One region of the Streptomyces afghaniensis genome, then DNA from elsewhere that is predicted to be linked to it. Evidence: riboswitches for the same ligand, from Rfam matches in the RefSeq annotation. Region 1 holds a riboswitch; each other region holds the start of a gene.
The links. Region 1 has a riboswitch for cyclic di-AMP ahead of ACH4G3_RS23465 (transglycosylase SLT domain-containing protein). Riboswitches for the same ligand answer to the same signal wherever they lie in the genome.
Positions count from the first base shown of each region.

Region 2: linked by a shared signal. The riboswitch ahead of ACH4G3_RS24530 (C40 family peptidase) and the one ahead of ACH4G3_RS23465 (transglycosylase SLT domain-containing protein) in region 1 are both predicted to bind cyclic di-AMP.
Region 3: linked by a shared signal. The riboswitch ahead of ACH4G3_RS14485 (M23 family metallopeptidase) and the one ahead of ACH4G3_RS23465 (transglycosylase SLT domain-containing protein) in region 1 are both predicted to bind cyclic di-AMP.

Region 1 is NZ_JBIRGJ010000006.1:223,906-233,852, forward strand. It holds gene ACH4G3_RS23450 (glycosyltransferase family 2 protein) at 1-644, opposite strand, end outside; gene ACH4G3_RS23455 (GNAT family N-acetyltransferase) at 664-1,749, opposite strand; gene ACH4G3_RS23460 (HAD family hydrolase) at 1,921-2,769, shown strand; gene ACH4G3_RS23465 (transglycosylase SLT domain-containing protein) at 2,733-3,497, opposite strand; cyclic di-AMP (ydaO/yuaA leader) riboswitch at 3,501-3,670, opposite strand; gene ACH4G3_RS23470 (polyprenyl synthetase family protein) at 4,182-5,192, shown strand; gene ACH4G3_RS23475 (LolA family protein) at 5,423-6,688, shown strand; gene ACH4G3_RS23480 (ABC transporter ATP-binding protein) at 6,715-7,695, shown strand; gene ACH4G3_RS23485 (ABC transporter permease) at 7,682-8,560, shown strand; gene ACH4G3_RS23490 (flavodoxin family protein) at 8,611-9,192, opposite strand; gene ACH4G3_RS23495 (amidase) at 9,276-9,947, opposite strand, start outside.
Region 2 is NZ_JBIRGJ010000006.1:439,870-449,816, forward strand. It holds gene ACH4G3_RS24500 (PspC domain-containing protein) at 1-957, opposite strand, end outside; gene ACH4G3_RS24505 (ATP-binding protein) at 1,135-2,427, shown strand; gene ACH4G3_RS24510 (LuxR C-terminal-related transcriptional regulator) at 2,424-3,167, shown strand; gene ACH4G3_RS24515 (C40 family peptidase) at 3,185-4,252, opposite strand; gene ACH4G3_RS24520 (hypothetical protein) at 4,677-5,030, shown strand; gene ACH4G3_RS24525 (SLAC1 family transporter) at 5,008-6,021, opposite strand; gene ACH4G3_RS24530 (C40 family peptidase) at 6,144-7,313, opposite strand; cyclic di-AMP (ydaO/yuaA leader) riboswitch at 7,322-7,496, opposite strand; gene pcrA (DNA helicase PcrA) at 7,787-9,947, shown strand, end outside.
Region 3 is NZ_JBIRGJ010000003.1:881,435-891,381, reverse strand. It holds gene ACH4G3_RS14495 (PrsW family intramembrane metalloprotease) at 1-805, shown strand, start outside; gene ACH4G3_RS14490 (aldo/keto reductase) at 816-1,760, opposite strand; gene ACH4G3_RS14485 (M23 family metallopeptidase) at 1,867-2,898, opposite strand; cyclic di-AMP (ydaO/yuaA leader) riboswitch at 2,910-3,066, opposite strand; tRNA gene ACH4G3_RS14480 (tRNA-Met) at 3,364-3,437, opposite strand; gene ACH4G3_RS14475 (dihydrofolate reductase family protein) at 3,491-4,636, opposite strand; gene ACH4G3_RS14470 (MarR family winged helix-turn-helix transcriptional regulator) at 4,755-5,270, shown strand; gene ACH4G3_RS14465 (GTP cyclohydrolase II) at 5,413-6,054, shown strand; gene ACH4G3_RS14460 (MarR family winged helix-turn-helix transcriptional regulator) at 6,173-6,733, shown strand; gene ACH4G3_RS14455 (SpoIIE family protein phosphatase) at 6,769-7,839, opposite strand; gene ACH4G3_RS14450 (anti-sigma regulatory factor) at 7,839-8,282, opposite strand; gene ACH4G3_RS14445 (STAS domain-containing protein) at 8,282-8,695, opposite strand; gene ACH4G3_RS14440 (STAS domain-containing protein) at 8,692-9,591, opposite strand; gene ACH4G3_RS14435 (PP2C family protein-serine/threonine phosphatase) at 9,708-9,947, opposite strand, start outside.

The sequences.
Region 1 (9,947 bases):
CAGCTCGGATCGGCGACCACGTCGTCGTCCGTGAAGGCGACGACCTCTCCCCGCACGGCCGCGAGCCCCGTGTTGTGAGCGACCGCGAGGCCGGGCACCGGCTCGCGGACGTACCGCACGCGCTCGGCGTACTTCCGCTCGATCAGCTCCCGCGTCTCGCTCGTCACCGGGGCGTTGTCCACGACGACGATCTCGAACCGCGGATGGTCCTGTGCCAGCAGCGAATCCAGCGCCCGGGCCAACTGCCCGGCACGCTCCCGGGTGGCGACGACGACACTCGTGTACGGAGGCTCACCGGCCTCACGAGCCTGCCCGGGCCCGCGACCTTCCCGGGCCTCAGAACCTTCCCCGGCCCCGCCACCGTCCCCGGGCTCACCACCCCGCGCGGCCGCACACTCCGCCCGCGCCCGCGCCGCGAGCACCGCCTTCGCGTCCGCCCCCTCAGGCACCCGCCCGAGCAGCGTCCCCACCGGCCGCCCGCTCCGCCTGACCAGTACGAACACCTCGCCATGCGTCACCGGCGGGCTCCCCGGGCCCGGTCTGAGCACCGCCTCGTCACCGTCGAGGTCCAGCTCGGCGACCTGCACCGCCCCGATGTCCAGGAACCGCCGTATCTCCTCCTGCGCACGTGCTGAACGGGCCATGGGCCCTCCCCCCTCGTCGTCAGGTACGGCGCAGCCGAGCCGCGCCCTTCAGGGTCCGCGCGGCCAGCGCCGCGAGCCGTGGCCTGCCGCGGACGTAGCTGTGCACGCGGCGCGCCGGCTCGCGGCTCAGCCAGTGCAGCGCCGCGCCCGCCCCGGGGCGCGTCACCGCACCCTCGTACACGGGCAGTTCTCCCGTCTTCAGCGCGTCCTTGTACTCGGCCGCGCCCCGCCCCAGATCGAGCATGCCGATGCCCTCGGCGGCCGCCGCCTCGGCCATGCGCAGGTGCAGCACCAGACCGGGCGAGTACTTCGCGAACTCCGGGTCGTAGGCCGGGAACCAGCAGGCCAGGACCGACGCCGAGCGCAGTCCGAAGTGCGCGGCCAGCGGCCGTTGACCGGCGTACAGCACGGACAGCGTGCCGCTGCACTCCGGTGCCCGGGTCGCGGCCAGCCGCCCCACGAGCCGGGTGATCCACTCCTGGGCGAACCGGTCCCGGCGGCCGGTCCTTCGGTACTGCGCCGACTTCCACTCCATGAGCGTGCGCAGCGCGGCCGGCTCACGCTCGTCGAACACGAACCGCAGCTCGCCGACCTGCCGGCCCAGCCTGCGCTCCTTGGCCAGGGTGGTCTTCAGGAACTTCGGCGACTGGGCGCGCAGCACCGACTCGTACGTCTCGTAGCCCTTCTCCACGTCGATGACGTAGGTGGCGTGCTCCTCGGCCGCGTACCGGACGAACAGCCGCTGCTCGGCCTCCAGGTTGTCGAAGGCGAAGCTCGACAGCGAGCAGCGCCGCAGCAGTTCGCCCGTGTCCAGCCGCAGCCCCGGCCGCAGGATCGCGCCCTGCGTGTCCGAGACGCCCAGCCCGATCGCACGGCCCTGCCCCAACGGGCCCCGCTCATGGGGCAGGAAGCCGGCCGGCTCCAGCCCCTCGTACACCACCGCGACCCGTGCCTGTGGCCTCACCAGCCCGACGGCTTCGGTGAACTCCGGTTCCATGAAGGGGTTGCGCGGTGTCTCCGACGCCGCGCGCAGCGCGCGCCAGCGCTCCTTCTCCCCCTCGCCGAGCTCCCCGGGCACACCCACACGAACACGCCCACTGCTCAACCCGACCCCCCGATCAAGTCCCCCCTGGACACTTGGAAGGTACCGCCCGAGACGGCCTCGACGGTAGGTAGCGGACCATGTTGTTGCCAACTGGTGCAGAGGCCTTCAACCGGGCAATCGGTGTCCGCCGCGGGATGAAACGAAAGGGCGCACTGTCCGTATTCTCTGATCATGGCCGCACCCATCGCATATTCACTCATCGCCACCGACCTGGACGGGACGCTGCTGCGCGGCGACGACACCCTGTCCGACCGGTCCCTCGCCGCGCTCGCGCGGGTGGCGGACGCCGGTGCCCAGCACCTCGTGGTGACGGGCCGGCCGGCGCCCAGAGTGCGGCCGCTCCTGGACGACCTCGGCTGTACGGGGCTCGCGGTGTGCGGGCAGGGCGCGCAGGTGTACGACGCCGGCGCGGACCGGCTGCTGTGGTCCATCACCCTGGACCGGGAACTGGCGGAGACCGCCCTCGGCAAGATCGAGGCCGAGGTGGGGCAGGTGTACGCCGCGGTCGACCAGGACGGGGTCGACGGGCTCACGCTCATCGAGCCGGGCTACCTCATGCCGCACCCGACCCTGCCGGCGGTGCGGGTCGACCGGCGCGACGACCTGTGGGGCGCGCCCATCAGCAAGGTGCTGCTGCGCCACCCCTACCTGAGCGACGACGAGTTGGCGGCGACGGCCCGCTCGGTGGTCGGTTCACTGGCGACCGTGACGATGTCGGGGCCCGGCACGGTCGAGCTCCAGCCGTGCGGCGTCACGAAGGCGACGGGCCTGGCGCTGGCCGCCGAGCACCTGGGGCTGCGGCCGGCGGACACCGTCGCCTTCGGGGACATGCCCAACGACATCCCGATGTTCGACTGGGCCGCCCACGGCGTCGCCATGGCCAACGCCCATCCCGAACTCAAGGCCGTGGCCGACGAGATCACCCTGTCGAACGAGGACGACGGCATCGCCGTCGTCCTCGAACGGCTGCTGGGCGGGACGGCTCAGTACGGGCCGTTGACGTTGTCGATCGAGCCGTAGCGGGCCGCCGCGTAGTTGCAGGCCGCCGTGATGTTGGCGACCGGGTCGTACGGGTCGAAGGAGGTGCCGGGCACGTGGTAGGCGGCGAAGGTCGGGTCGATGACCTGGAGCAGACCCTTGGACGGGGTGCCCTTGGCGGCGTTCGAGTCCCAGTTGTTGATCGCCAGGGGGTTGCCGGACGACTCCCGCATGATGTTGCGGTAGATGCCGTCGTACGAGCCCGGGATCCCCTTCTGCGCCATGACGTCCAGCGCCTCGCGGATCCAGCCGTCCAGGTTGTTCGCGTAGGTCTTCGCGGAGGCCTGGGTGGCCTGGGCGACGCCGCCGGCCGGCTTGGCGGGGGCCGAGGACTTGGTGGCCGTCTTCTTCACGGCGTCCGTCTTGGCCGTCTTCACCTTCAGCTTCAGACCCGGGTGGATCAGCTTCGGGTCGTCGCCGACGGCGGCGCGGTTGTCCTTGTAGAGCTGCTTCCAGCCGCCCGACACGTCGAATTTGTCCGCGATGCGGGCGAGCGAGTCGCCCTTGGTGACGGTGTACGTGACGGACTTGGAGGTCTTGGCCTGCGGCACGGACTGCGCGACGGCGGATGCGCTCTGGGCCGGCTGGGCGGCGCCGGCCTGCGTCGCGCCGAGCAGCGGGAGGGTGAGTGCCGCTCCGCCGGTGCCGACGGCTGCGACACGGCGGGTGAGCTGGCTGCTTCTGGGGCGACGGTGCTTGCCTCGGGGCATGGCGATGTTCCTCTCCGGCGCCTGCGAGGTGAGCTGTCGGGTTCGGGCCGGGAGGTGCCCGGCCGCCTACGGCGCTGTGTGCCGTACGCGGCTTCACCCCGAGCCGTTCCGCTGCGCGGACCGGCGACTTACCTGGGTCCCCCGCTCCTGCCCTGCGTGAGTGAGTCGGATGGTGTGGGGCGTCCGGGCGGCGGCAGGATTCGGCGTCCGCCGGACAGGCCCGGAACGTATGCGAGAGCACATGTCGGGAACAAGCACCGGAGTCACATCTCGAGCGGTTGACCTTGGTCAGAGGCTTATGAGGCGCTTGATCCTTTGCTGAAGCCAAGGCTCAACTTGCGTGCGGCGGAAGGAGGTACGGGTCGGTGCCGGAGTGGGATGTCACAGGGGATAACGTGATTCAACTCACTGATCACGAGTCCGTGGGGCAATTTGCACCAAGGGGAATTCGCTTATCCATCACGGCAAATCGTGCATACGTCACTACCTCCTGGTAAGTCGATAAATGTCTGCTCTTATGAGCTGATCAAAAACATGGCGGTCGTGATCGGATACCACCCGGCCTGTAACCCTGGGCGCTGGTGGTGATCGAAACGTGACCGGATACGCTGACTCGAGTGATGGCAGCGACCTATCGACAAACCGCGTGATCACCGGCAGACACCAGCAGACAGGAGACCCCTCGTGACCGACGTCGGGCCGTTCGGGCTGAGCGTGCGGGACCAGGCTCTGGAAGCCGATGTCCAGGCCGGATTGGCGGCTGTCGAGGAAGGCTTGCTCGAGGCCACCAAGAGTGAGGTGCCCTTCATCACGGAGGCCGCCCAGCACCTGGTCCGGGCCGGCGGCAAGCGGTTCCGTCCGCTGCTCGTGATGCTCTCGGCCCAGTTCGGCGACCGGTACGCGCCCGGGATCGTGCCGTCGGCCGTCGTCGTGGAGTTGACCCACCTCGCCACGCTGTACCACGACGACGTGATGGACGAGGCCACCGTGCGGCGCGGGGTGGCGAGCGCGAACGCCCGCTGGGGCAACTCCGTCGCGGTCCTCACCGGTGACTTCCTCTTCGCCCGCGCCTCGCACATCCTGGCCGACCTCGGCCCGGAGGCGGTGCGGGTGCAGGCCGAGGCGTTCGAGCGGCTGGTGACCGGGCAGATCCTGGAGACGGCCGGACCGCAGGACGGCCGCGACCCGGTCGAGCACTACCTGGACGTGCTGGGCGGCAAGACCGGCTCGCTGGTGGCGGTGTCCTGCCGGTTCGGCGCCATGATGTCCGGCGCCGACGAGACGGTCGTGGACGTGCTGACCCAGTACGGCGAGCGGCTCGGCGTCGCCTTCCAGCTCGCGGACGACGTCCTGGACATCGCCTCCGACTCCCACGAGTCCGGCAAGACCCCCGGCACCGACCTGCGCGAGGGCATCCCCACGCTGCCGGTGCTGCGGCTGCGTGAGCGTGCGGCCCGGCTCGGGCTCGCGGACGACATCGCCCTGTGCGAGCTGCTGGACTCCGACCTCACCGACGACGACCGGCACGCCGAGGCCCTGCGCCTGCTGCGGGCCCACCCGGCGCTGGAGCAGGCCCGGCGGGACACCGTCCGCTACGCCCAGGACGCCCGCTCGGCGCTGGCACCGCTGCCCGAGTGCGCCGCGAAGACGGCGCTGGTGGAGCTGTCCGACGCCGTGGTGCACCGGGCCGGCTAGCGCGTTTTCCCCCACGACCCCTACGGGTCGGGGGAGAAGCAGCCCTCTCGTGTCATACCGGAGCAGTACGTGGAGTTGAGCCCGGGGTCTGACGTATCTCGCCGGCCGATTTGGTCAGATAGTCACCACGGAAAACACCACTCCTCACCAGTTCGGGTGAGAATGGCGGCTCAGGGACGAGTGCGTGCACGACACGGACAGCCGCCGCCGATCACGGAGGTAGGGCACACATGGCACCGTACGCATCCGACGACAGCACGACCGCCGGGGAGGTCGACGAGCAGCGCTCCGGGCGGCGCAAAGCCGCGCGGTACATCGTCCCGGTCACGGTGGTGGGGGTGGCGGCCGCGACGATCGGGCTGGTCCCCGCACTCGCCGACTCCGGTGACCCCGACCTCCCGAAGATCACCGCACAGCAGCTCATCGAGAAGATCGCCAAGTCGGACGTCCAGCAGCTGTCCGGCACCGTGAAGATCAGCACCGACCTCGGCCTGCCGGACCTCGGCGGGCTGGAGAGCAGCCTGATGTCCGGTGCCGCGGGCCAGGGCGAGGGCGGCTCCTCCGCCGACCCGACGGCCAAGCTCACGGAACTGGCCTCCGGCACGCACACCCTGCGCGTCGCGGCCGACGGCCCGGACAAGCAGAAGCTGTCGCTGCTGGAGAACGCCGCCGAGTACAGCATCGTCCACAACGGCAAGGACGTCTGGGGCTACGACAGCAAGTCGAACGAGGTCTACCACGGCACCGCCTCCGACAGCCCGGAGCGCGGGAAGGACCAGCAGCCGCCTGCCACGCCCAAGGACTTCGCCGAGGAGGCCCTGAAGGCCACCGACGACACGACCTCCGTCACGGTGGACGGCACCGCCCAGGTCGCCGGCCGGGACGCCTACAAGCTGGTCATCAAGCCCAAGCAGTCCGGCTCGACCGTCGGCGCGGTCACCGTGGCCGTGGACGCGAAGACCGGCATGCCGCTGAAGTTCACGCTGACCCCGGCGAGCGGCGGCGCCGCCGTCGTCGACGCGGGCTTCACCCAGGTCAGCTTCGCCAAGCCGGCCGCGTCGACCTTCGACTTCACCCCGCCCAAGGGCGCGAAGGTCACCGAGGAGAAGGACGCCGCCAAGGACTTCGGCAAGGGCTCCCACAAGGGCTCCGAGAAGGACTTCGGCAAGGGCTTCGAGAAGGGCGGGGCGCGCGAGCACGCCCCCAAGGCCGGGGAGCACCCCGGCAAGGGCCTCGACGGCATGAAGACCATCGGCGAGGGCTGGAGCTCCATAGCCACCTTCGACACCGGCGGCGAGGGCATGCCCTCGGGCAAGGCCGGCGGCGAGTTCGGCGGCTTCATCGACTCGCTCGGCGACAAGGTCACCGGCAAGTTCGGCTCGGGCACGGTCTTCTCCACCCGCCTGGTCAACGCACTGATCACGGACGACGGCAAGGTCTACGTGGGCATGGTCACCAAGGACGCGCTCGTCAAGGCGGCCGACGCCGGGAAGTAAGCCCTCTCGAGAGAACGAGGAAGCCGATGGGCGAACTGTCCGCAGCGGAGCCGGACGGCGCGCGGGCCGAGGACGTGGAACCGGTCATCGCCACCCGCGCGCTCACCAAGCGCTACCGCGGCGGACAGCTCGCCGTCGACGGCCTCGACCTGACCGTCCCGGCGGGCAGCGTCTTCGGCTTCCTCGGCCCCAACGGCTCCGGCAAGACCACCACCATCCGCATGCTGATGGGCCTCATCGAGCCCACCTCCGGCACGGCAACGGTGCTCGGGCAGCCCATGCCCCGGGCCACCCGCGCCGTGCTGCCGCACGTCGGCGCCCTCATCGAGGGCCCCGCCCTGTACGGCTTCCTCTCCGGCCGCGACAACCTCATCCGGTACGACTCCGCCGACCCGGCCGCCGATCCGCGCACCCGGAAGGCCCGGGTCGCCGCCGCGCTGGACCGGGTGGGCCTGACGGCCGCCGCGGGCAAGAAGGCCAAGGCGTACTCGCTGGGCATGAAACAGCGCCTGGGCCTCGCGGCCGCGCTGCTCCAGCCGCGCCGGCTGCTCGTGCTCGACGAGCCGACCAACGGCCTCGACCCGCAGGGCATGCGCGAGATCCGCACCCTCATAAGGGAGTTGGCTTCGGACGGTACGACCGTCTTCCTCTCCTCCCACCTGCTCGACGAGATCGAGCAGGTCTGCACGCACGCGGCCGTGATGACGCAGGGCCGTCTGATCACCCAGGGCCCGGTCGCCGAGCTGTCCGCCGGGGCGCGCGGCCGGCTGGTGGTGACCACGCCCGACCCGGTGGAGGCGGCCCGGGTGCTGAAGGAGCAGGGCGTCGGCGACGTCGTCGTCACGGACGACCGGGTGACCGGCGAACCACCGGACCGCGACCTCGCAGAGGTGAACGCCGCGCTGGTCACGGCCGGTGTGCGCGTCCGCGGCCTCACGGTCGAACGGGCCTCGCTGGAGGACGCGTTCGTGGCGCTGACCGGGGAGGGTTTCGATGTCGCAGGCTGAAGTCGTGGAGACCGTACGGCCGGTGAGCCCGCTGTGGACCTTCGGGCTGCTGCGCAGCGAGCTCACCACCACCTTCCGGCGCTGGCGCACCCTCGCGCTGCTGGCCGTGCTGGCGGGCGTGCCCGTCCTGGTCGGCATCGCCGTCAAGATGGAGACGAGTGACGGTTCGTCACCGGGCGGCGGTGGCGGCGGGGGTCCGGCGTTCATCTCGCAGATCACCAACAACGGCCTGTTCCTCGTCTTCACCGCGCTGGCCGCCACCCTCCCGTTCTTCCTGCCGATGGCGATCGGTGTCGTCGCGGGCGACTCGATCGCCGGTGAGTCGAACGCCGGCACGCTCCGCTACCTGCTCGTCGCCCCGGCCGGCCGCAGCCGCCTGCTGCTCACGAAGTACGCGACCGTCGTCATCTTCTGCCTGGCCGCCACCCTCGTCGTGGCCGTCTCGGCGTTGACCGTCGGCGCGCTGCTGTTCCCGCTCGGCGACCTGACGACGATCTCCGGCACGCAGATCAGCTTCGCCGAGGGCCTGGGCAGAGCCCTGCTGATCGCCCTGGCCGTCGCCGCGTCACTGATCGGCATCGCGGCGCTCGGGCTGTTCGTCTCGACGCTCACGGGCAGCGGCATCGCGGCGATGGCGACCACCGTCGGCCTGCTGATCACGGTCCAGATCCTCGACCAGATCCCGCAACTGCACGCCCTCCAGCCGTACTTCTTCTCGCACTACTGGCTGTCCTTCGCCGACCTCATGCGCGAACCCGTCTACTGGGACGACCTGGCGAAGAACCTCGGCCTCCAGGCCCTGTACGCGGCGGTGTTCGGCTCGGCGGCCTGGGCCCGCTTCACGACGAAGGACATCACGGCGTAGCGCCAGTCCTCGTAGCGCTCAGTCCTCGTAGCACTGAGTCCTCGTAGCCCTCAGTCCTCGTACACGAACCGGGCCGGCGGTGCCTCCTGCGCGAAGAACGTCTTCGCGCGGGTCAGCGCGTCGGTGTCGTTCAGAACGTCACCGGCCTTGCTGCCGTTGCCGAGCAGCACTCCGCCGAACCGCATCCCCAGGTACGCGGCCGAGTTGTTGAGCGTCCCGACCAGCGGGTCGGCCACTTCCGGCTGCGTGTCCGCGAGCGCGGTGACGCCCCACAGGGTGCGTCCGGCCATGGTCGCCTTGAAGTCGAGGCCGGGCGTGCGCAGCCAGCCCGACCAGTAGTCCAGGTAACGCTTGGTGTGCGCGGAGACCGAGTACCAGTACAGGGGCGAGGCGATCACGATGTCCGTGGCCGCCAGGGTGGCGTCGAGCAGCAGCGCCAGGTTGCCCTCGGTCGGGCGGACGTGGTCGCTGTCGTGCCGCAGGTCCTGGAAGTCGGGCACCGGATGCTCGGCGAGGTCGATCCACTGCTGTTCGACATCGGGGGACAGTTGCTCGGCGGCCCGGCGGGCCAGCAGTTCGGTGTTGCCGTCGGTACGGGCGCTGCCCAGGACGAAGAGGAAGCGACGGGTCATGGGTGTCCCCCAGAAAAATAGGCGCGGGTCAATTACACGCGCTTGCATCATATGCGTGCGCATCTAAGCCCGCCAGGTGGGCGTCAGCTCCCGATGCGCAGCTCCGCCTCCCGCGCCACGCCCAGCAGCAGCGCCTCCCGGCCGTGCGGCGCCACCAGCTGCAGCCCGGCCGGGCAGCCGTCCCCGCCGAAGCCCGCCGGGAGGCTCAGCGCCGGATGTCCGCTGAGGTTGAACGCCCAGGTGAGTGAGGTGGAGTAGCGGTCGCCCGGGCCGTCGTGACCGTGCGGCGGGGTGGGTGTGGCCGGCGTCAGCAGCAGCTCCGCCTCGGCGAACAGCCCGGCCAGCCGCCGGTCGTTCTCCGCCCGGACGCGGCGGGCTTCGCCTGGATCGGCACCGGGGGTGCGCAGGGCGAGCCAGGCGGGCCCGGGGTCCGTGAGCCGCACTGGCACCCGCGGTCGTACGAGCCGTACGACGCCCGCCGCCACGAGCCGTTCGACCGCCGTCCGGGCGAGCGCGACGGGCTCCGGGTCGGGCCCGGCGAAGCCCAGGTCGGACGACCAGACGGCGGTGACGGGAAGCCGTGTGCCGGTCGGCACCGGCTCGTCCGACACCACGTGCCACCAGCTCGCCGCGTCCGACGCCGAGCGCGCCAGCACACCGGGGACGGCGAGCCCCGCACGGTCGGCGGAGGGCAGCCGTCCGGCCGTGGTCTTCAGGCCGGTCACCCCGCACCACGCCGCCGGTATCCGCACCGA
Region 2 (9,947 bases), 220 kb from region 1:
GATCGAGCCGGCGCCGGTCCGCCCCAGGAAGGCGCTGACCGCTATGCCCAGGCCCAGAACGGCGAGCGCACAGGACAGGCCGGTCTGCAGACTCGTACCGAGCGGGTGCTGGTCCCACGTCAGGCTCGTGCCCAGCGCGCCCGCGAGCAGGGCCAGCAGGAAGACCCAGCCGCCGATCCGGCGGGGGCCGCGCCGCTCGGGCGGCCGCGTGCGCGGGACGGGTATGTCCTCGCGGTCGCCGGCCTGGGTGCCGAGGCTGATGTTGATGGCCGCGGCGACGTCCAGGTCGCGGGTGTCGCGCGGGCCCCAGAGGTAGCCCGTGCCACCGATGTGGGTGCCGTCCTTGACGATGGGATCGCGCCACCAGGACGGGTAGGTGATACCCACCGGCGGCGCCTGGGGTTCGGGCGGGGCGTCGGCGGCGGCCTGGGCGGCCAGCGGGTCGGGGCTGGGCGCACCGCGCTGGCGCGACCAGTAACCGGCGCCCGCGAGGAGGAGGGAGAGGACGACGGCGAAGGTCAGCACCCCGCCGTTGTTCAGCAACGTCAGGAACACACCGCAGCCGACCAGCGCGAACAGCACCGCTGTCAGGGCCTGGCCGTCGACACGGCCGGTCAGCAGCTTGCGCACCTCGTTCTCGTCCTCGTCGTCGTACGGGACGACGAGCCAGGCGAAGCCGTAGAAGAGGAGGCCGATGCCGCCGGTGGCGGACAGCACCGCGAGGGTGATCCGGAAGATCACCGGGTCCATGTCGCACTGCCGCCCGAGCCCGGCGCAGACGCCGGCCAGGGCCTTGTGGCGGCGGTCGCGCCGGAACCTGTGCGGTGGTCCGGGCGGGGCGGCCTCCCCCACGGGGCCGGCCGCGGCGGGCGCGGCATCCTGCGGCCCGGCGCCCGGGGCGGGGCGCGGGCCGGAGCCGGGTCCCGGACCCGTCGCGGCGTGCTCGTGATCGGTCATGGGTCCATGGTGACGGGCGCGGCGGCCCCGCGGCAGCCGGAATGACCCTGGCCGGACCCTGATATCGGCCCTGAGGGACGGCTCGGGAAGCGTTCGAAGGCCTGGGCTCGGAGATCAGGGGAGTCTTAGGGGCCGACCCTGATGCTCCGGACTTCCGGCCGTGTGACCATCAATGGCATGTCGGAAGCCGCAGCAGCGCCACTCGCCGAACCGCGGCCGCCGCGCAAGCTCTACCGCAGCAGTGACGGACGCTGGCTCGGTGGTGTGGCGCGAGGGCTCGCCGGGCACCTCGGGCTGCCCGTGATCTGGGTCCGGCTCGTCTTCATCGGCCTGTTCATGGCCGACGGTCTCGGCGCGCTGTTGTACGCCGCGTTCTGGTTCTTCGTCCCGCTCGGCGTCGGCGGCGTCGAGGCGCAGAAGCCGCCGTCGCCGGTCGCATCGGAGACCGCGCCCGACGGCCGCCGCAGACTCGTCGCCCGCAGACCCGACAAGGGCCAGATCGTGGCCCTGCTCCTCATGGTCGTCGTGGCCATGGTGTTCGTGGGCAATGTGAACCTCAGCGGCGGGGCCAGGGCGTACCTCTGGCCCATGGTGCTCGTCGGCGCGGGCGTCGCCCTGGTCTGGCGGCAGGCCGACAACGCCCGCAGGGCCCGCTGGGCCGAGGTCGGCCGCCGTCGGCGTACGGTCACGCTGCTGCGCTCCGTGGGCGGTGTGCTGCTGGTGACGGCCGGTGTCTCCGGCATCTTCGTCATGCAGGGCTCCGCCGCCCACCTCGGCTCCGTCCTGCAGGCGGCGCTCGCGGTCCTCGTCGGGATAACGCTTCTCGCCGGGCCGTATCTGGTGCGCATGACCCAGGACCTCTCCGAGGAGCGCCTGATGCGCATCCGTGCCCAGGAGCGCGCGGAGGTCGCCGCGCATGTGCACGACTCGGTGCTGCACACCCTCACCCTGATCCAGCGCAACGCGGAGAACGCGAGCGAGGTGCGCCGCCTCGCCCGCGCCCAGGAGCGCGACCTGCGCACCTGGCTGTACAAGCCGGAGGGCACGGGCAAGGACGAGGCCGACGAACCCACGACCCTCGCCGACGCCGTGCGGCGCAACGCGGCGGAGGTGGAGGACAAGCACGGCGTGCCCATCGAGGTCGTGGTCGTCGGCGACTGCCCGCTCGACGAGAGAATCGGCGCGCAGATGCAGGCCGCGCGCGAAGCAATGGTGAACGCCGCCAAGTACGGTGGCGAGGGCGGAGCCGTACAGGTCTTCGCCGAGGTCGAGGGGAAGACGGTCTTCGTGTCCGTCCGGGACCGCGGCCCCGGCTTCGACCTCGACTCGATACCCGCCGACCGGATGGGTGTCAGAGAATCGATCATCGGCCGCATGGAGCGCAACGGCGGTACGGCGCGACTGCGCGCGGTGCCGGACGGCGGCACGGAGGTCGAGCTGGAGATGGAGAGGGCGGAGAAGACGTCATGAGCGACCCGACCGAGGAGAACGGTACGGCGGGATCGGCGGAGGCGGCCGGGTCCGCGGAGTCGGACGGCGGCACCGGCGGTCGCCGTGTGCGCGTGGTCCTCGTCGACGACCACCGCATGTTCCGTACGGGGGTCCAGGCCGAGATCGGGCAGACCGAGCAGACCGGAGTCGAGGTCGTCGGCGAGGCCGCGGACGTCGACCAGGCGGTCACGGTCATCACAGCGACCCGGCCCGAGGTGGTCCTCCTCGACGTGCACCTGCCCGGTGGCGGCGGTGTCGAAGTGCTGCGCCGCTGCGCCCCGTTGATGGCCGACGCCGAGCAGCCCGTCCGTTTCCTCGCGCTGTCCGTGTCGGACGCCGCCGAGGACGTGATCGGCGTGATCCGCGGCGGGGCCCGTGGGTACGTCACCAAGACGATCACCGGTACGGACCTCGTCGACTCCATCTTCCGTGTGCAGGAGGGCGACGCGGTCTTCTCCCCGCGGCTGGCCGGGTTCGTCCTCGACGCCTTCGCCTCCACGGACGCGCCGCCGGTCGACGAGGACCTGGACCGCCTCACCCAGCGCGAGCGCGAGGTGCTGCGGCTCATCGCCCGGGGATACGCGTACAAGGAGATCGCCAAGCAGCTGTTCATCTCCGTGAAGACGGTCGAGTCGCATGTCTCGGCGGTCCTGCGCAAGCTCCAGCTCTCCAACCGGCACGAGCTGACGCGCTGGGCGACGGCCCGCCGGCTGGTGTGACCCGGGCGCGGCCCTGGTCAGACCACCCGGGTGGCACCCGTGAACGGCATCTCGTCGAGCGGGGCGACCCGGACCGGGGCGGAGGGGCTCGGGGCGTGGATCATCCGGCCGTCGCCCACATAGATGCCGACGTGACTGATACCGGCGTAGAAGAACACCAGGTCCCCGGGGAGCAGTTCGGAGCGGGAGACGCGGCGGCCCGCGTCGATCTGGGAGTACGTCGTGCGGGGCAGGGAGACGCCCGCGGAGCGGTACGCGGCCTGGACGAGGCCCGAGCAGTCGAAGGCGTTCGGGCCGGTCGCGCCCCAGACATAGGGGCTGCCGAGCTTCCGGTAGGCGTAGGACACGGCGGCGGCCGCGCGGGAGTTGGGCGCCTGTGCGCGGACGGACCCTGGGGCGGTCAGGCTGTCACGCGCACCCGTCGAGGAGCGTGAGGCGCGGCCCGTGCCCCTCGTGTCGCCGATGCGGGCACGTTCCTGCGCGGTGAGCCGGGACAGCAGCTGACGCGCGGATCCCAGCTTGCCGGTGATCGTCTTCTTGTGCCGTCGCAGCTCCGTCTGCCGCGATTTCAGGGAGGTCAGCTCGATGTGGGCGGCCCCGCGCAGCTGCTCGATCTCCCGGAGCTGCCGGCGTACGCGCGCGACATCGGCCCGCTGCCGGTTGCCGGCCCGCTCGACGAACTCGGCGTTGTCGAGGTACCGGTCGGGATCGTCGGACAGGGCGAGCTGGAGCGCGGGGTCGAGGCCGCCCGCGCGGTACTGGGCGGCGGCGACCGAACCCAGTGCCTCGCGTGCGGAGTTGAGCCGTTCCTCCTTGCGTGCCGCCTGGTCCTGGAGGTCCTTCAGCCGCCGTCCGGCCGCCTCGGCCTTCTCCTTCGCGCCGTTGTACTTCTCGGTGGCGACCTCCGCCTCCTGGTACAGCTCGTCCACCTTGGCCTTGACCTGCCCGGGGGTGAGCTCGGGTTCGGCGTGTCCGGTGCCGTCGAGACCCGTCGCGGTCGCCGCGCCCGCGAGGGCGATCGTGGCGGCCGTACGGGCCGTGTTGCCGCTCGCGGAGTGCCGGCGGGGCTTGCGGTGCGCTGCCACCTGGGGGCCACGTCCTTTCCTGCGACCGCCGACGGGTGCGTACGGCCGCCAGGGGGAGCGGACGGGCGGCCTGCGCGTCCGGCGGCGGCCCGCACAGGGGAAGCGGACCGCCGCCGGATCTTCTCGGCGGTGGCGTCCGACTGCCGCCCCTGGCCCGGGCGGCGGTGGGGAGCCGGACACCTGGGGGAGGACGCTAAACGTCGCCGCGGCGGCCCGGTGGCGGCTGCGCGGAAGTGTCCCGAGAGGACCGGCGGTGACCGTATGCGACCGTGCCCTCGTCCCGCCGCCGTCGACTTGACTCAGCGTGATGACCGATGCGCCGAATCATGGGTTCGAGGCGGCGGGCGGGTGCTATGGGGCGCATATATGCACCCGACGGGCCGGTGTCGGGCGGCTGTGGAGCCCCTGATTAGGCTCCGGCCTCATGGACGTACTCATCCACCTCTTCGTCGGCCTCCACATCATCGGCATCGCATCCCTCCTCGGCGGTTTCCTCACCCAGATGAAGGCGATGGGCGAGGGCACCGCCCGCTACACCCCCGCGATGCTGCACGGCGCGCTGACGATGCTGGTCACCGGTGTGATCCTGGTCGGCCTCAACCAGGCCGACGACCAGTCCGTGAACAACATCAAGATCGGCGTGAAGCTGGCCCTGCTGATCGTGATCCTCGGCCTGGTCTACGTGAAGCGGGACGACGAGCAGGTGGACAAGGGCCTGTTCGGCCTCGTCGGGGCGCTGACCACGGCGAACGTCTTCATCGCCGTGCTCTGGACCTGACCCGGCCGGGCACGGCGCAGGCCCGGGCCGAGGCGACCGTCCAGGCGGTGACCACGAGCCACGCGGCCACCGAGACCCACAGCAGTACCTCCCCCAGGCCGTCGAGCCAGGAGACGTCGAGGGCGGCGGCGACGGCCAGTGCGGCCGTCGCCGTCATGGCCCAGGTGAACACGGTCGCCCAGCGGCGGATGTCGGTGCGGGGCCGGGGCCGAAGGAACTCGGCGGCGAGCAGGACGGCGCAGCAGACCAGTGTGAGCACGAGCAGCGCGACCGTCACATGGCTCAGGGTGCCGCGGTCGTCGACGTTCCACAGGTACAGCTGCGCGCTGTCGGAGCTGATCAGCCGTGCCCCGGCCAGCGCCGAGAGCGCGAGCGCCCCGGCCACGAGCCAGTGGTCGCCGCGCCCCTCCGCCACCTGCCGCACGTCGAAACGGGCCAGGGCGAGGACGTACAGCACGAGCCCCAGCCAGAACAGCACCAGCGCCGCGTGGGCCAGCCAGGCGGCCGACTCGGCAGCGGCGAGCGTGGCGCCGAGCACGGCGAGCCCCTGTGTGGCCATGCAGCGCGTGAACACGGTCCCGGGCCTGCGCCGCTCCCCGTCCTGCGCGGGGAGGGCCAGCGGCACGGGCCAGAGCAGTACGGCCAGCACCAGCAGGGCCGCGGCCAGAGCCTGCGAGCCGGCCGCCGAGAAGCCGGTGCCCAGGACGGCCGTCGCCGCCACGGTGGTGAGGGCGGCCGCCGCCACGGTGTCCACAAGGCCCGGCACCCCCGCGTACGACCGCCACCTCGTGCCGGCCGGCAGCAGCCGCAGGGTGAAGTCCGCGGCGAGCATCAGCCAGGCCGCGCAGGCCACGCCGAGGGCGATACGGGAGAGGACGCCGTACCCCGCCAGATCCAGACCGACCGACAGGGTGCCGGTCGTCAGTACGGCGGCACTGGCGGACGGCGCGCGCTGCGCCCACCAGTCGGTGGAGGGGGAGGGGCCGGGCATGGGGCCGATGCTAGGAGGCGCCGCGCGCGATGTGAGCGGGGCACGCGCGGGCGCCTCAAAAACGCGCGAGCGCCCTCACGCGCGCGTGCCCTCAGTGATCCGCATGCCGTGACCTACGGCCCTCAGGCGGGCCGCACCACGCTGTGGATCGCCGACTCGCCGTCGTAGTAGATCGACTCCTCGCGCACGTAGGTGCCGGGCTTCGGGGCGTGGATCATCATGCCGTTGCCGATGTAGATGCCGACGTGGGTGACGTCGTCGTAGAAGAAGACCAGGTCACCGGGCTGGGCGTCGGCCAGCGGGACCGTGGTGCCGGCGTTGACCTGGTCGTAGGTCGTGCGCGGCAGGGTGACGCCCGCGGCCTTCCAGGCGGCCTGGGTGAGGCCGGAGCAGTCGTAGGAACCGGGGCCGACGGCGCCCCAGACGTACGGCTTGCCGATCTGGGCACGGGCGAAGGCGAGCGCCTTCTCGGCCTTGGTGGCGTAGGAGGAGTCGGCCGGGGCTGTCGAGGAGGACGAGCCGGAGCCGGCCGACGAGGAGCCGCTGTCCTGCTGCTGGGCGGCCTCCTCCTGCGCCTTCTGCTGCGCGGCCTGCTGCCGGGCCAGCTCGGCGGCCTTGCGGGCGGCCTCCTGCTGCTTCTCCCTCTCGATCGCCGCGAGCCGCGCCTTCTCCTCGGCGGTCAGCTTCGACAGCAGCTCGCGGGCGTCGGCGAGCTTTTGCTGGACGGTCGCCTTGGCCGTCTTCAGGTCGCCCTGCGTCTCGGTCAGCGTCTCGAGGCTCTCGGTGGCCTCCTGGCGCTTCTTCATCGTCTCGGACTGCTGGGTGACGTAGTCGTCGACCGCGACCTTCTGACGGCCGGTCATCCGGTCCATCAGCTGGGTCTGGTCGAAGTAGTCCTGCGGGGTGTCCGCGAGCAGGAACGTCGCCGTGTCCGGGGCGGAGGCGCCGGTGCGGTACTGGGCGGCGGCGAAGGAACCGAGTTCCTCCCGTGCCTCGTTGAGCTTCTGGGTGCGCTTGGCGACGTCGTCGAGAAGGGTGTCGACGCGCTTTCGCTGCTTGGTGGTCTTTTCCTTGGCCGAGTTGTACTTGTCGGTCGCCGACTCGGCCTGGCGGTACAGGTCGTCGACCTTCTTCTCGACTTCCTCGAGACTCGGCTTGCCGTCGGCCTCGGGGGCGGCGTTGGCCGACTGGGACAGCAGGGCCACGGACGTGAGGGCCGCCGTTGCGAGGGCGGGGGTCCGTATGCCTGCGACGCGCGTACCAGCGGGACGCGACTTGCGGTGCGACGCCAAGGGAGGCGACTCCTTCCATGCTCCGCCTACCGGGTTAGCTGTCGGGTTCGGGCGGGTACATCGGAAGGGTTGCCCTACGGCCGTCTCCGTGGAGGGAGTCGGGCCGATTCACCCCAGAGTTTCTCGGTTGGGTCCCCGGCTCCGGCTGCCGCTGCGGCACACCGGACTCGGCGGAGGCCGCGCGGCCCGGCGACGTTCGCCGGTGGGGGTCGTGCGGCCTGCCCGCACGGTAGCCAACTGGTGTGGCCCTTGTGAAGGTTGATGGGTGATATGCCCGATACATTTTCGTGACCTTATCCCGGAGCGTCGCCGAGAGTGACCGGTCAAGGGGGGTTGGTCACGAGTCGTCCATAATCGTGACGTCTGTAGCGGACTGTGATCATGCGGGGATGCAGGGTGACGAAGGGGTCGTTTCGGCGATGTTCTCAGGGCGGCGGCGGGCTGTCAGTGGGGCGCCCTAGACTCGGAGAGCGATGAGCAGCCTCTTTGACGACAGCTTCCTGGCGGACCTCCAGGCCCAGCGGGGCCCCGCGGACGAGCCCCCGCCGCCACCCGAGGACGATCACGTACCGGAGCCGGTTCCGGACGATCTGTTCGGCGGGAAGTTCGACGTGCCCCCGGACCGGGACGCCTATTACCGCGACGGCGCCCCGCGCCCGGTGGTGGACACCGCCGCCCTCCTGGAGGGGCTGAACGACAACCAGCGCGCCGCCGTCGTGCACTCCGGCTCCCCGCTGCTCATCGTGGCCGGCGCCGGCTCCGGCAAGACCCGCGTGCTCACGCACCGCATCGCCCACCTGCTCGCCGAGCGGGGCGTGCACCCGGGCCAGATCCTCGCGATCACCTTCACCAACAAGGCCGCGGGCGAGATGAAGGAGCGCGTCGAGCAGCTCGTCGGCCCACGGGCGAACGCGATGTGGGTGATGACCTTCCACAGCGCGTGCGTGCGCATCCTGCGGCGCGAGAGCAAGAAGCTCGGCTTCACGTCCTCCTTCTCGATCTACGACGCCGCCGACTCCAAGCGCCTGATGGCCCTGGTCTGCCGCGACCTCGACCTCGACCCCAAGCGCTTCCCGCCGAAGTCCTTCAGCGCCAAGATCAGCAACCTGAAGAACGAGCTGATCGACGAGGAGGACTTCGCCGCCCAGGCCACGGACGGCTTCGAGAAGACCCTCGCCCAGGCCTACGCGATGTACCAGTCGCGGCTGCGCGAGGCGAACGCCCTCGACTTCGACGACCTGATCATGACGACGGTCAACCTGCTGCGCGCCTTCCCGGACGTCGCCGAGCACTACCGCCGCCGCTTCCGCCACGTGCTGGTGGACGAGTACCAGGACACCAACCACGCCCAGTACGCCCTCGTGCGGGAGCTCGTCGGCACCTCCGAGCACCCCGTCGACGTACCGCCCGAGGCCGAGGTCCCGCCCGCCGAGCTGTGCGTCGTGGGTGACGCAGACCAGTCGATCTACGCCTTCCGCGGCGCGACGATCCGCAACATCCTCCAGTTCGAGGAGGACTACCCGGACGCGACGACGATCCTGCTGGAGCAGAACTACCGCTCCACCCAGACGATCCTCAGCGCGGCCAACGCGGTCATCGAGCGCAACGAGTCCCGCCGCCCCAAGAACCTGTGGACCAACGCGGGCGCGGGCGCCACGATCACCGGGTACGTCGCCGACACCGAGCACGACGAGGCGCAGTTCGTCGCCGACGAGATAGACCGCCTCACGGACGCCGGCGAGGCGAAGGCCGGCGACGTCGCGGTGTTCTACCGCACCAACGCCCAGTCCCGTGTCTTCGAAGAGATCTTCATCCGCGTCGGCCTGCCCTACAAGGTCGTCGGCGGGGTCCGCTTCTACGAGCGCAAGGAGGTCCGGGACGTCCTGGCCTACCTGCGCGTGCTGGCCAACCCGGAGGACTCGGTGCCGCTGCGCCGGATCCTCAACGTCCCCAAGCGGGGCATCGGCGACCGCGCCGAGGCGATGATCGACGCCCTCGCCCAGCGGGAGAAGATCAGCTTCCCGCAGGCGCTGAAGCGTGTGGACGAGGCGTACGGCATGGCCGCGCGCTCCACCAACGCCGTCAAGCGGTTCAACACGCTGATGGAGGACCTCCGGACGATCGTCGAGTCCGGCGCCGGACCGGCCACCGTGCTGGAGGCCGTCCTGGAACGCACCGGGTACCTCGCCGAGTTGCAGGCCTCCACCGACCCGCAGGACGAGACCCGGATCGAGAACCTCCAGGAACTCGCCGCCGTCGCCATGGAGTTCGAGCAGGAACGCGGCGAGGACGAGCAGGGGACACTGTCCGACTTCCTCGAACAGGTCGCGCTGGTCGCCGACTCCGACCAGATCCCCGACGAGGAGGACGGCGACGGCGTCATCACGCTGATGACCCTGCACACCGCCAAGGGCCTGGAGTTCCCGGTCGTCTTCCTCACCGGCATGGAGGACGGCGTCTTCCCGCACATGCGCGCCCTCGGCCAGACCAAGGAGCTGGAGGAGGAGCGGCGCCTGGCGTACGTCGGGATCACGCGCGCGCGGGAACGGCTGTATCTGACGCGGTCCACGCTGCGCAGCGCCTGGGGCCAGCCGTCGTACAACCCGCCCTCCCGCTTCCTGGAGGAGATCCCGC
Region 3 (9,947 bases), on a different contig from region 1:
CACCGGCTTCGCGTTCACGGAGAACATCCTCTACCTGGGCACCGCCTTCGGCACCGACCAGCTCACCGGCGGCACCGGAATCGCCTCCGTCACGGCGGCGACCTTCTTCGTGCGCATCATCATGTCGCCGTTCGCGCACCCGCTGTTCACCGTTCTCACCGGCATCGGCTTCGGCATCTCCGCGCTCGCGGCGGACCGCCAGCACGTCCGCCGCGTCGCCTTCCCGCTCTCCGGGCTGCTGCTCGCGATGGGCATGCACGCGATGTGGAACGGCTCGTCGGCGTTCGGCGAGTACGGGTTCTTCGCCGTGTACGCGGCGTTCATGGTGCCCATCTTCGGGCTGCTGACGTGGCTGGTGATCTGGACACGGCAGCGGGAGCTGAGGACCGTACGGGCGGAGCTGCCCGCCTACGCCGTGGCCGGGTGGCTGTCCCCGGTGGAGCCGTACGCCCTCGGCTCGATGCGGGCGCGGCGGATCGCCCGCCAGTACGCCCGCCGCCACGCGGGCCGGGCGGCGGCGCGGGAGGTCGCGCGGTACGAGGCCTGTGCGACGTCCCTGGCGTTCCTGAGGCACCGGGGCCGCCGCGGCCGCGCCGGTGCCGACTTCGTCGTACGGGAACGGGAACTGCTGGACGAACTGTGGCGGCGCCGGGAGGCGGCCCGCCCCGCGCTGGAGTACGCCGCGCGGGTCACGGCCCCTCCGGTACCGGTGGTGGCCCCGCCCTGGCCGGTGTACGGGGCATACGGGTACGGCTGTCCGGCGACGCCGGCGCCGTACCCTGCCGGCAATCCGTACCGGTCGTAGCAGGAACCGCTCAGGCCGAAGCCTCCGTGAGCCGCGCGAGCTCCGCCTCCGTCAGCGTCAGCTCCCCGACCCCGATCAGCGCGGGCAGCTGCTCCACCGTCCGCGCGGAGGCGATCGGCGCCGCCACCGTCGGCCGGGCCGCGAGCCAGGCGAGGGCGACCGTGGCGACGGGGACGTCGTGGGCCGCGGCCACCTCGTCGAGGGCGTCGAGGACCCGGCGGCCCCGCTCGGTCTCCAGGTGCTGGGCGGCACCGCCCGCCCGCGCGCTGTCGACGCTCGTACCGGGCCGGTACTTGCCGGTCAGGAAGCCCGACGCGAGCGCGTAGTACGGGACGGCCGCCAGGCCGGTCCGCTCGGCGAGGTCCTGGAGCTCGCCCTCGTAGGTGTCGCGGGAGACCAGGTTGTAGTGGGGCTGGAGGGCCACGTACCGGGCGAGCCCCTCCCGGTCGGAGAACTCCAGGGAGGTCCGCAGCCGCTCGGCGGAGATGTTGGAGGCGGCGATGTGCCGCACCTTCCCGGCCTTCACGAGTTCGTCGAGCGCGCCGATGATCTCCTCCACCGGCACGTCGGGCTTGTCGTAGTGGGTGTAGTACAGGTCGATGTAGTCGGTGCCGAGGCGCCGCAGGGAGGCGTCGGCGGCGGCCTTGATGTTGGCGGCGGACAGGCCCTGGAACTCGGGGTGCTGGCTGACCTTCGTGGCGACGACGACGTCCGCGCGGTTGCCGCGCGACGTCAGCCACTTGCCGAGGACGGTCTCGGACTCGCCTCCCTGGTTGCCTTCCGCCCACGCCGAGTAGACGTCGGCGGTGTCGACGAAGTTGCCGCCGGCGGCGGTGTACGCGTCCAGGACGGCGAACGACTGCGCCTCGTCGGCGGTCCAGCCGAAGACGTTGCCGCCGAGGGCGAGCGGGAAGACCTCGAGGTCGGAGGAGCCGAGCTTGCGAAGAGAAGTCATGCTCTGTGTCAACGGCCGTGCGGCGGAGGCTCATTCCGCAGCGGACGCAAAACTCCCGTAAACGCCCCCGGACGAAGCCCCCGCACGAGACCTGGAACGCCGGCGCTCAGACGTTCAGGCCCTTGCCCCGCAGCCAGGCCAGCGGGTCGATGCCGTTGCTGGAACCGCCGGTGTGGACCTCGAGGTGCAGGTGCGCCCCGGTGACGTTGCCGGTCGCGCCCACGCGTCCGATGACGTCACCCGTGCTGACCTTCTGGCCGACGCTGACGCCGATGGACGACTGGTGCGCGTACCAGATCTCCGTGCCGTCATCGAGGGTCAGGACCGTCTTGTAGCCGTACGAGCCGTTCCAGCCGGCCTCGGTGATGGTGCCGCTGTGCACCGCCTTGATCGGCGTGCCCGTGGGTGCGGCGAAGTCGAGGCCGGTGTGGTAGCCGGAGGACCAGTAGGCGCCGGCCTGGCCGAAGGTCGAGGTGAGGGTGTACGAGGAGGTCGGCAGTGTGTACTGCTTGGCGAGGGCGGCGAGCCGCTCGGCCTCGGCCTTCTTCCGGGCCTCCTCCTCCGCCTTCCTCTTGGCTTCGGCGGCCTTGGCCTTGGCTTCCTTCTCGGCCTTGGCAGCGGCCTCCGCGGCCGCCTTCTGGGCGGCTTCGGCGGCGTCCTGCGCGGCCTTGGTCTCGATCTGTTCCTGCTGGTGCTCGACCTGCGCCATGATCCGGGCGCGCAGCGCCTCACCGGCGCCGGAGGTGCCCTGCTCGGTGTCGGCGGACGCCGTGGCGAGGTCGCTGAGCGGGGTGGCGGAGCCCTCGGGGGTGTCGTCGTCCGAAATGAGGGAACCCACCGAGGGCAGGTCCGGAACGGAGATCGACACCGGCGGCTTGCCGGTCTGGGCGCTGGCCATGCCGCCCGCGCCCACGGCGGCTATGACGCCGACGCCCAGGACGGTGGAGCTGCGGGCGAGCCCTCCGCCGCGCTGCTTGGTGACGCGATGCCGGCCACGGATGGGGCGGATGGACTCCGCGGTGGGGTTCCATTCCTGGAACGGGCCCTCGTCGGTGCGGTGACCGCCGTAGCCGAAGGTCTCGGTGTCGCGCTGGTTCGGCGCGGACGGGGCCGCGGGGGCAGGCCGGTTGGACGCCACGTGGGCGTACTCCTTTCCTTCCTTCTCGCCTACCGGGTTAGCTGACGGGTTCGGAGCAGGAAGGTCTCCTACGCGCGTATACCGGCCGTGCTTCCACGGCGGCATCCGCTCGATTCACCCCAAGTGGTGGTTCCCCGGTTCCCTTTCGGGATTCGGCGCGTGCGCACGGAGCCGCCTTCTGTGACGGCTGGGACGACCGCGCTGCGTTATCGAACGTTAATAGACGCGCGGTGGGTATTCCAGCGGTTCCTCTTGATCATTAACCTTTTTCGCGCGGACCAACCTGCCATGACCAGCCTAAAACGGACGAGTTGACCGCCACCCAAGTGACTCACGGGTTTTGACGGTGTGTCAGTTGTGATGCGCAGCGGCGCGATTCACTCACCGACAGTAATGGCGAGCCCAGGGAAACGCGGAAAACACCGAGGGCCGGAACCCTTTCGGATTCCGGCCCTCGGCCTTCAGTAGCGGGGACAGGATTTGAACCTGCGACCTCTGGGTTATGAGCCCAGCGAGCTACCGAGCTGCTCCACCCCGCGTCGTTGTGACTCCAGTGTACGCCATCCGCGGGACCGCTCGCGCACACCGGTGCTCAGCGGCGGCTCAGCAGGTGTCGGTTCGGTGCCTTGGCCTGCTCCTCGTGCTCCGGGAGGACGACGACCTCGACTCCACCGGCCGCCAGGACGCCGCTGCCGTCGGCGCCCGCCACGAAGGTGTCCGGCTCGCGCCAGGCCGTGACCACACGCCGTACGCCCGCGTCGAGGATCAGCCGGGCGCAGGGTGCGGGGCGGGAGGCCCGGCGGGCGCAGGGCTCCAGGCTGCTGTAGACCGTCGCGCCGGCGAGCCCGGGGCCGGCCGGGTCGAGCTTGGCCAGGGCCGCCTCCTCGGCGTGCACGAGCGGGTCGCCGCCCTCGCGGGAGTGGCCGCGGGCCAGTTCCGTGCCGTCGGCCGCGACCACCACCGCGCCGACACTGAACGCCGTGTCCGACGGCGGGCACTGTGCCGCCAGTTCGCAGGCGAGGGCCAGCCAGTGGTGGTCGGCGGCGGCGGGGAGGGGGCCGGTGCCCGGGGCGGTCGGCTCGTAGCGCATCAGGACCACGTCCTCGATCCGCCGGGTCTCCAGCAGCCGGAGCCGGCCGGACTGGTAGCCGCCGGGGCCGAAGAGGCGGGGCGCCCCGGGGTCGCCCACGAAGAGCGGGGCGAGGACCAGCTGGAGTTCGTCGGCCAGGCCCTGGGTGAGGAGCTGGGTGTGGATCAGGCCGCCGCCCTCGACCATGAGCCGTCGTACGCCCCGGACGTCGTGCAGGTGGGTGAGGAGCCGCCGCCAGTCGAGGCCGGCGCCGAGCGGGACGACGTCGGTGGCATCGGTGGCGAGGCCGAGGGCACGGGCGCGTTCGGCACCCTGGTCGGTGGTGTAGAGGACCTTCTCGCCGCCGGTGTGCCAGAACCGTGCCGCCGGATCGAGGTCGCCGGAGCCGCTGACCGTGACCTTGAGGGGGTACTCCGGCAGGCCGGCCGCGGTCCGGGCGGCTCGCCGCTCGGGTGAGTTGACCAGCAGGCGCGGGTTGTCGGCGCGGACGGTGCCGGCGCCGATCAGGATCGCGTCGACGGACGCCCGGACCTCGTCGACCCGGTCGAAGTCGGCCGGGCTGGACAGGAGCAGGCGCTCGGGGCCGGTGTCGTCCAGGTAGCCGTCGAGGGAGACGGCGGCGGACAGCAGGACGTACGGATGGGGCATCGACGCTCCCGGCTCGTGGAAAACGGGCGACTGAGAAATCGGCGGACTGAGATCGGCTGAAAACGGCGGACTGACGGGCGGTCTTGGTTCAAGTTTGAAACAAACCTACACTGGCGGCATGACGACTCGCTGGCTCACCCCTGAGGAGCAACGCGCCTGGCGCGCGTACATCGCCGCCTCCTTGCTCCTGGAGGACGCGATCGACCGGCAGCTCCAGCAGGACGCCGGCATGCCGCACCTGTACTACTCCATCCTCTCGGTCCTGTCGGAGTCCCCGGAGCGGCGGCTGCGCATGACCGATCTCGCCGAGCGGCTGAAGATCACGCGCAGTCGGCTGACGTACGCGGTGACGCGGCTGGAGAAGGACGGCATGCTGCGGCGCGAGGCCTGCCGGTACGACAAGCGGGGCAGCATCGCGGCCCTGACGGACGACGGGTTCGCCGTACTGGACCGGGCGGCGCCCGGGCATGTCGAGACCGTGCGGAGCTTCCTGTTCGACCGGCTCAGCGAGGAGCAGGTGGGGCAGCTGGAGGAGATCTCCACGGCGATCGCGCAGGGGCTCCAGGAGGACGGGACGCGGCCGGCGTCGGACGACGTGCCGTGGCGACGGAGGTCCTCCTCGGCCTGTTCGTGACCCACCTCACACCGCACCCCGATCTCATTGCTTCAAATTTAAAGCAAGGGTAGGGTTCCGGACGTGGATCTGCTTCAAATCTGAAGCAGCCTGCAAGCCGACGGCTGTGCAGCCGAACAGGAACGGAACCCGGAGGCCCCGCATGCCCGACACCCCCGCTGTCCTCGCCACCCCGCGCTCCCGCGTCCGGGTCCCGCTGCGCTTCCACGACGGTTACGAGGTCGACGCCGAAGTCGTCACCTTCCACGGCCTGGCCGACGGCCAGGAACACGTGGCCGTCGTCCTGGGCGAGCCCGGCCCGGTTCCGCTGGTGCGGCTGCACTCCGAGTGCCTGACCGGGGACGTGTTCGGCTCGGCCCGCTGCGACTGCGGCCCGCAGCTGCGCGAGGCCGTCGAGCGCATAGCCGAGCGCGGCGGCGTGCTCCTCTACCTCCGCCAGGAGGGCCGGGGCATCGGCCTCTACAACAAGCTCGACGCCTACGCCCTCCAGGACGAGGGCCTCGACACCTACGAGGCGAACGCGGCCCTGGGGCTGCCGGAGGACGCCCGCGACTACACGGCGGCGGCCCAGATGCTCCGGGCCCTCGGCGTCGGCGAGCTGGACCTGCTCTCCAACAACCCCGACAAGGCCGCTCAGCTGCGCGACCTGGGCGTGGGCGTCCGCGACCGCGTCCCCACGGGCGTCTTCACCACCGCGCACAACGTCCGGTACCTGCGCGCGAAGGTCCTCCAGACCCAGCACACGCTGCCGCTCGCCGCGCTGACGGGGCTCAGCGCGGTCTGAGCCCCCCGGCCCGGCCGGGTGCTCGAACGGGGCGGCTTGCCCCTCGGCTCATCGGGTACAGCCTTTTGAAAGAGGGCGACCTCGGCAGTACCCGGAGCTTATGGAAAGTGACCGTTTCGTGACCGATCTCGACGGCCCCGGCGATCCCCGGGCGAGGAGACCGGGTGATGGCCCGGAGGCCGTCGCGGCACAGATCGCCGACGCCGTGGAGAGTCTGACGGCCCTGTGGTCGGTCGCCGCCCAGGACGCGTCCCTGCGGCTGTCCCTGCACCAGCTGCGGGCGCTGCGCGCCCTGGAGGCGGCGCCCGGCCTGAACCTGACGGCCCTGGCGGACCGGCTGGACATCGGCCTCCCCACAGCCAGCCGCCTCTGCGACCGCCTGGCGGCGGCCGGCCTCCTGGAACGCGCCCCGCACCCGGACACCCGCCGCGAGGTACAGCTATGGCTCACCGCGCACGGGCAGCACGTCCTGGGCGACGTCGCCGGGCGCCGGGCGCGGGCCCTGGCCACGGCGCTGGCGGCGATGGAACCGGCGGAACGGGTGGCGCTGAGCCGGGGGTTGCGGGGGTTTCTGGCGGCACGGGGCCCGGGGATCCCGCGCGTCGACGGGGCCGAGCGGGACGCCGGGCCCGACGCGGCCGGCCCTACCGGTGAGACCGACCCGCCCGATGGGCCGTAACGCCGTAGCGCCGCAAACAGGGGCGGGTCCGCCCCTCAGCCCCCCGAGCCGTGCCGGCTCCCGCCGCTCCCACCGCCGCCCAGCACCGCCACACACGTGTCGTCCCGCACCGGGCGAGCCGCGCTGCCCGCGTCGCGGAGGACCACCGCGGCCACCACCGCCGGGTCGCAGCCGAGGAGCACGGGGTCGTCGGGTGGCGTCCAGCGGCCGGGCAGGCCGTCGCTGTGCAGGACGAGCAGGCTGTCGTCCTGCCACGGCTCCCGCTGCACGGTCACGGTGGCCGGGGCCTGCGCGCCCACGATGCCGGGCTGGGACAGCATCGCCTTCCAGGTGCCGTCGGTGCGCAGCCGGGCGCCGACGTTGCCGATCCCGGCGAAGTGCAACCGCCCGGATCCCAGATCCAGTTGGGCCACGGCGACGGCCGCGCCCCGGGTGCGGCGCAGGATCCGGCCCAGATGCCGCAGCATCTCGACGGGCGGCCGGTCGGCAACGTCGCGCAGCGCGTCCACGGCCGCGCCGGACGCCTCGGCCGCCTTGGGTCCGTGGCCGAGCCCGTCGGCGAGCAGGAGGGTGTGGCGGTCGCCGGCGCAGACCCGGCTCCAGGCGTCGCCGGAGTACTCGGCCCGGCTGAGGGGGACGTTGACGCCACCGGCGTGGGGGCCCCGCGGGGGCGTCCGGTACCGGTCGGCGGGGGGTTCGTGGTCGATACGGGCCATGACCGCGGTGCCCCGGCCGGGGAGGCTGTGCAGGTCGAAGTCGTTCGCTATGCGCCGGCACGTGCCGAGGCCGGCGCCGAGGGAAGCCGCGGTGGTGTAGCCGTCGCGCAGCGCCGCCGCGACGTCCGGGATGCCCGGGCCGTGGTCGAGCGCGACGAGCTGCACGGACAGGCGCCGGCCGTCGGCGGGTGCGCGCTCGACGAGGTTGATGAGGACGTATCCGCCGTCCGCGTGCCGCACCAGGTTGGTCGCCAGCTCCGTCGCCACGAGCGCGGCGGTCGCGATGCGGTCCGGGCCGAGCCCGGCGCAGGCGCCGGCCGCCTCGGCCGCGACCCGGACGTCCCGCACCCGGGTCGAGTCGTCGACCGGCACGTCCCACACCCTGCTCATCACGCCCCCGGCCGGGCCGGCGGCACGACCGTCGCCCAGGCGGTGACGGTGACGGTGGTCCCCTCACCGGGCCGGCTGTCCACGTCGAACTCCTGGACCAGCCGCTTGGCCCCGCTCAGGCCGAGTCCGAGCCCCCCGCCGCTGGTGTAGCCGTCGGTCATCGCCTGGTCCAGATCGCGGATGCCGGGCCCGGCGTCGACGAAGGCCAGTCGCAGGCCGGGCGACGGCCCGGCGTCCAGCGGGGTGATCTCCACATGGCCACCGCCGCCGTGGACGAGGGTGTTGCGGGCCAGCTCGCTGGCGGCGGTGACGAGCTTGGTCTGCTGCACCAGACCGAAACCGAGCTCGGCGGCGGCCTGCCGGACCTGCTGCCGTACCCAGGCCAGGTCGGCGTCCGAGCCGATCGGCAGGCTGGCCGGGGCGGCATGGCGGGACGCCCGCATCACGGACTCCCCTCGCCCTGCCGCTCACCCGCGGTGAGCAGCTCCATCGCGCGTTCGGCGTCCAGGGCCGTCCGCAGTCCGGGCAGGGTGAGCCCCAGCTCGACCAGGGTGATCGCCACCGCGGGGCGCATCCCGGCCAGCACCGTACGGGCGGCCAGCAGTCCGGCTCCGGCGGCGATCTCGGCGAGGACCCGCCCCAGGAAGGAGTCGACGATGTCCACGCCGGAGATGTCGATGACCACGCCGGTCACCCGGGTGTGCGCGATCCGGTCGGTGATGTCCTGCTGGAGTTGCTCGGCCATCCCGTCGTGCAGTTCCCCCTGGAGGGTGACCAGCAGGATGTCGCCCAGCCGGAGGACCGGGACCGTGAAGCCGTGCCCGCCCGAGGGGACGTTCCCCGAGGGGCCGGTCATCGGGCGCCCGCGTCGGCCGCCCGCAGCGGCGCGATCTCGACGCCCTGCCGGCTGAGCGCGTAGGCCAGGGCGTCCGCCAGGCTCGCGCGGGTGAGCACCGTACCGAGGTCGATGCCCAGCTGGACGATGGTCTGCGCGATCGCCGGCCGGATGCCGGAGACGATGCACTCGGCGCCCATCAGCCGGGCCGCGGCCACCGTCTTCATCAGGTGCTGGGCGACCAGCGAGTCGACAGTGGGCACGCCGGTGATGTCGAGGATGGCGAACCGGGCGCGCTCGGCGACGATCGCGTCCAGCAGGCTCTCCATGACCACCTGGCTGCGCGCGCTGTCCAGCGTGCCGATCAGCGGTACGGCGACGGTGCTGTCCCAGAGTTTGATCACCGGGGTGGCCACTTCGTGCAGTTGCTCGCGCTGCCGTGCGATCACCTCCTCGCCCGCGCTGACCGTCGTCTCCAGTACGACCAGACGCAGCGTGCCCATGAGCACCGTGAGGGCCAGCACACACTCCTGGGCCTCGGGGGCGCAGGGGTCCGGGAACTCGGCGCGCAGCAGGTCGGTCACCGGTTCGCGCAGGGCTGCCACCTCGTCGGCGAGCCCGACCGCGTCGATGCCCATGCGGCCGCGGGAGGCCGCCATCCGCCCCAACTGGTCGCGCACCGCCGCGAATCCGGAGGCCCGGATGTCGTCCAGCCGCCCGGCGGCCGCCACCGCGGCCAGCGCCGCCGCCACGGACCTGCCCGCCTCCACCGCCTCGTCGCGGGACACGGTGAAGACCGTGCGGAACAGCGCGGCGTCCGCCCACCGTTGGGCGATCTGCTCCCGGCGCCGTTCGAGAAAGGCACTCACCTGCTGTGCGGGCGGCTCTTGTTCCGCGTTCTCTTCCGATACCGACACCGACACTTGCATCGCTCCCTCGCACGGGCCGGACCGAGGCCGCGCTGTGAAACCTCAGCCATTACTTGCCATGTGACAAACATTAGGGCCGGCGTACCGCTCCGCCAAACAGCCGCTCACCCACACCCCCTGACCTCCGCCTTCCCCGGCCCCTCCCGCCCACGCCAGTCCAGGCACACCACCAGGGCGTCGTCGTCCGGGACGGGTCTGCCGCGATGGCCGGACAGTTCGCGCAGGACGGCCCGGGGCACCTCGGCGGCCGGGAGCAGCCGGGTCGACTGGATCGCCCGGGCCAGGGCGGCGTCGCCGTACGCCTCTCCGCCCGGGGAGGCGACGTCGTACACCCCGTCGCTGAC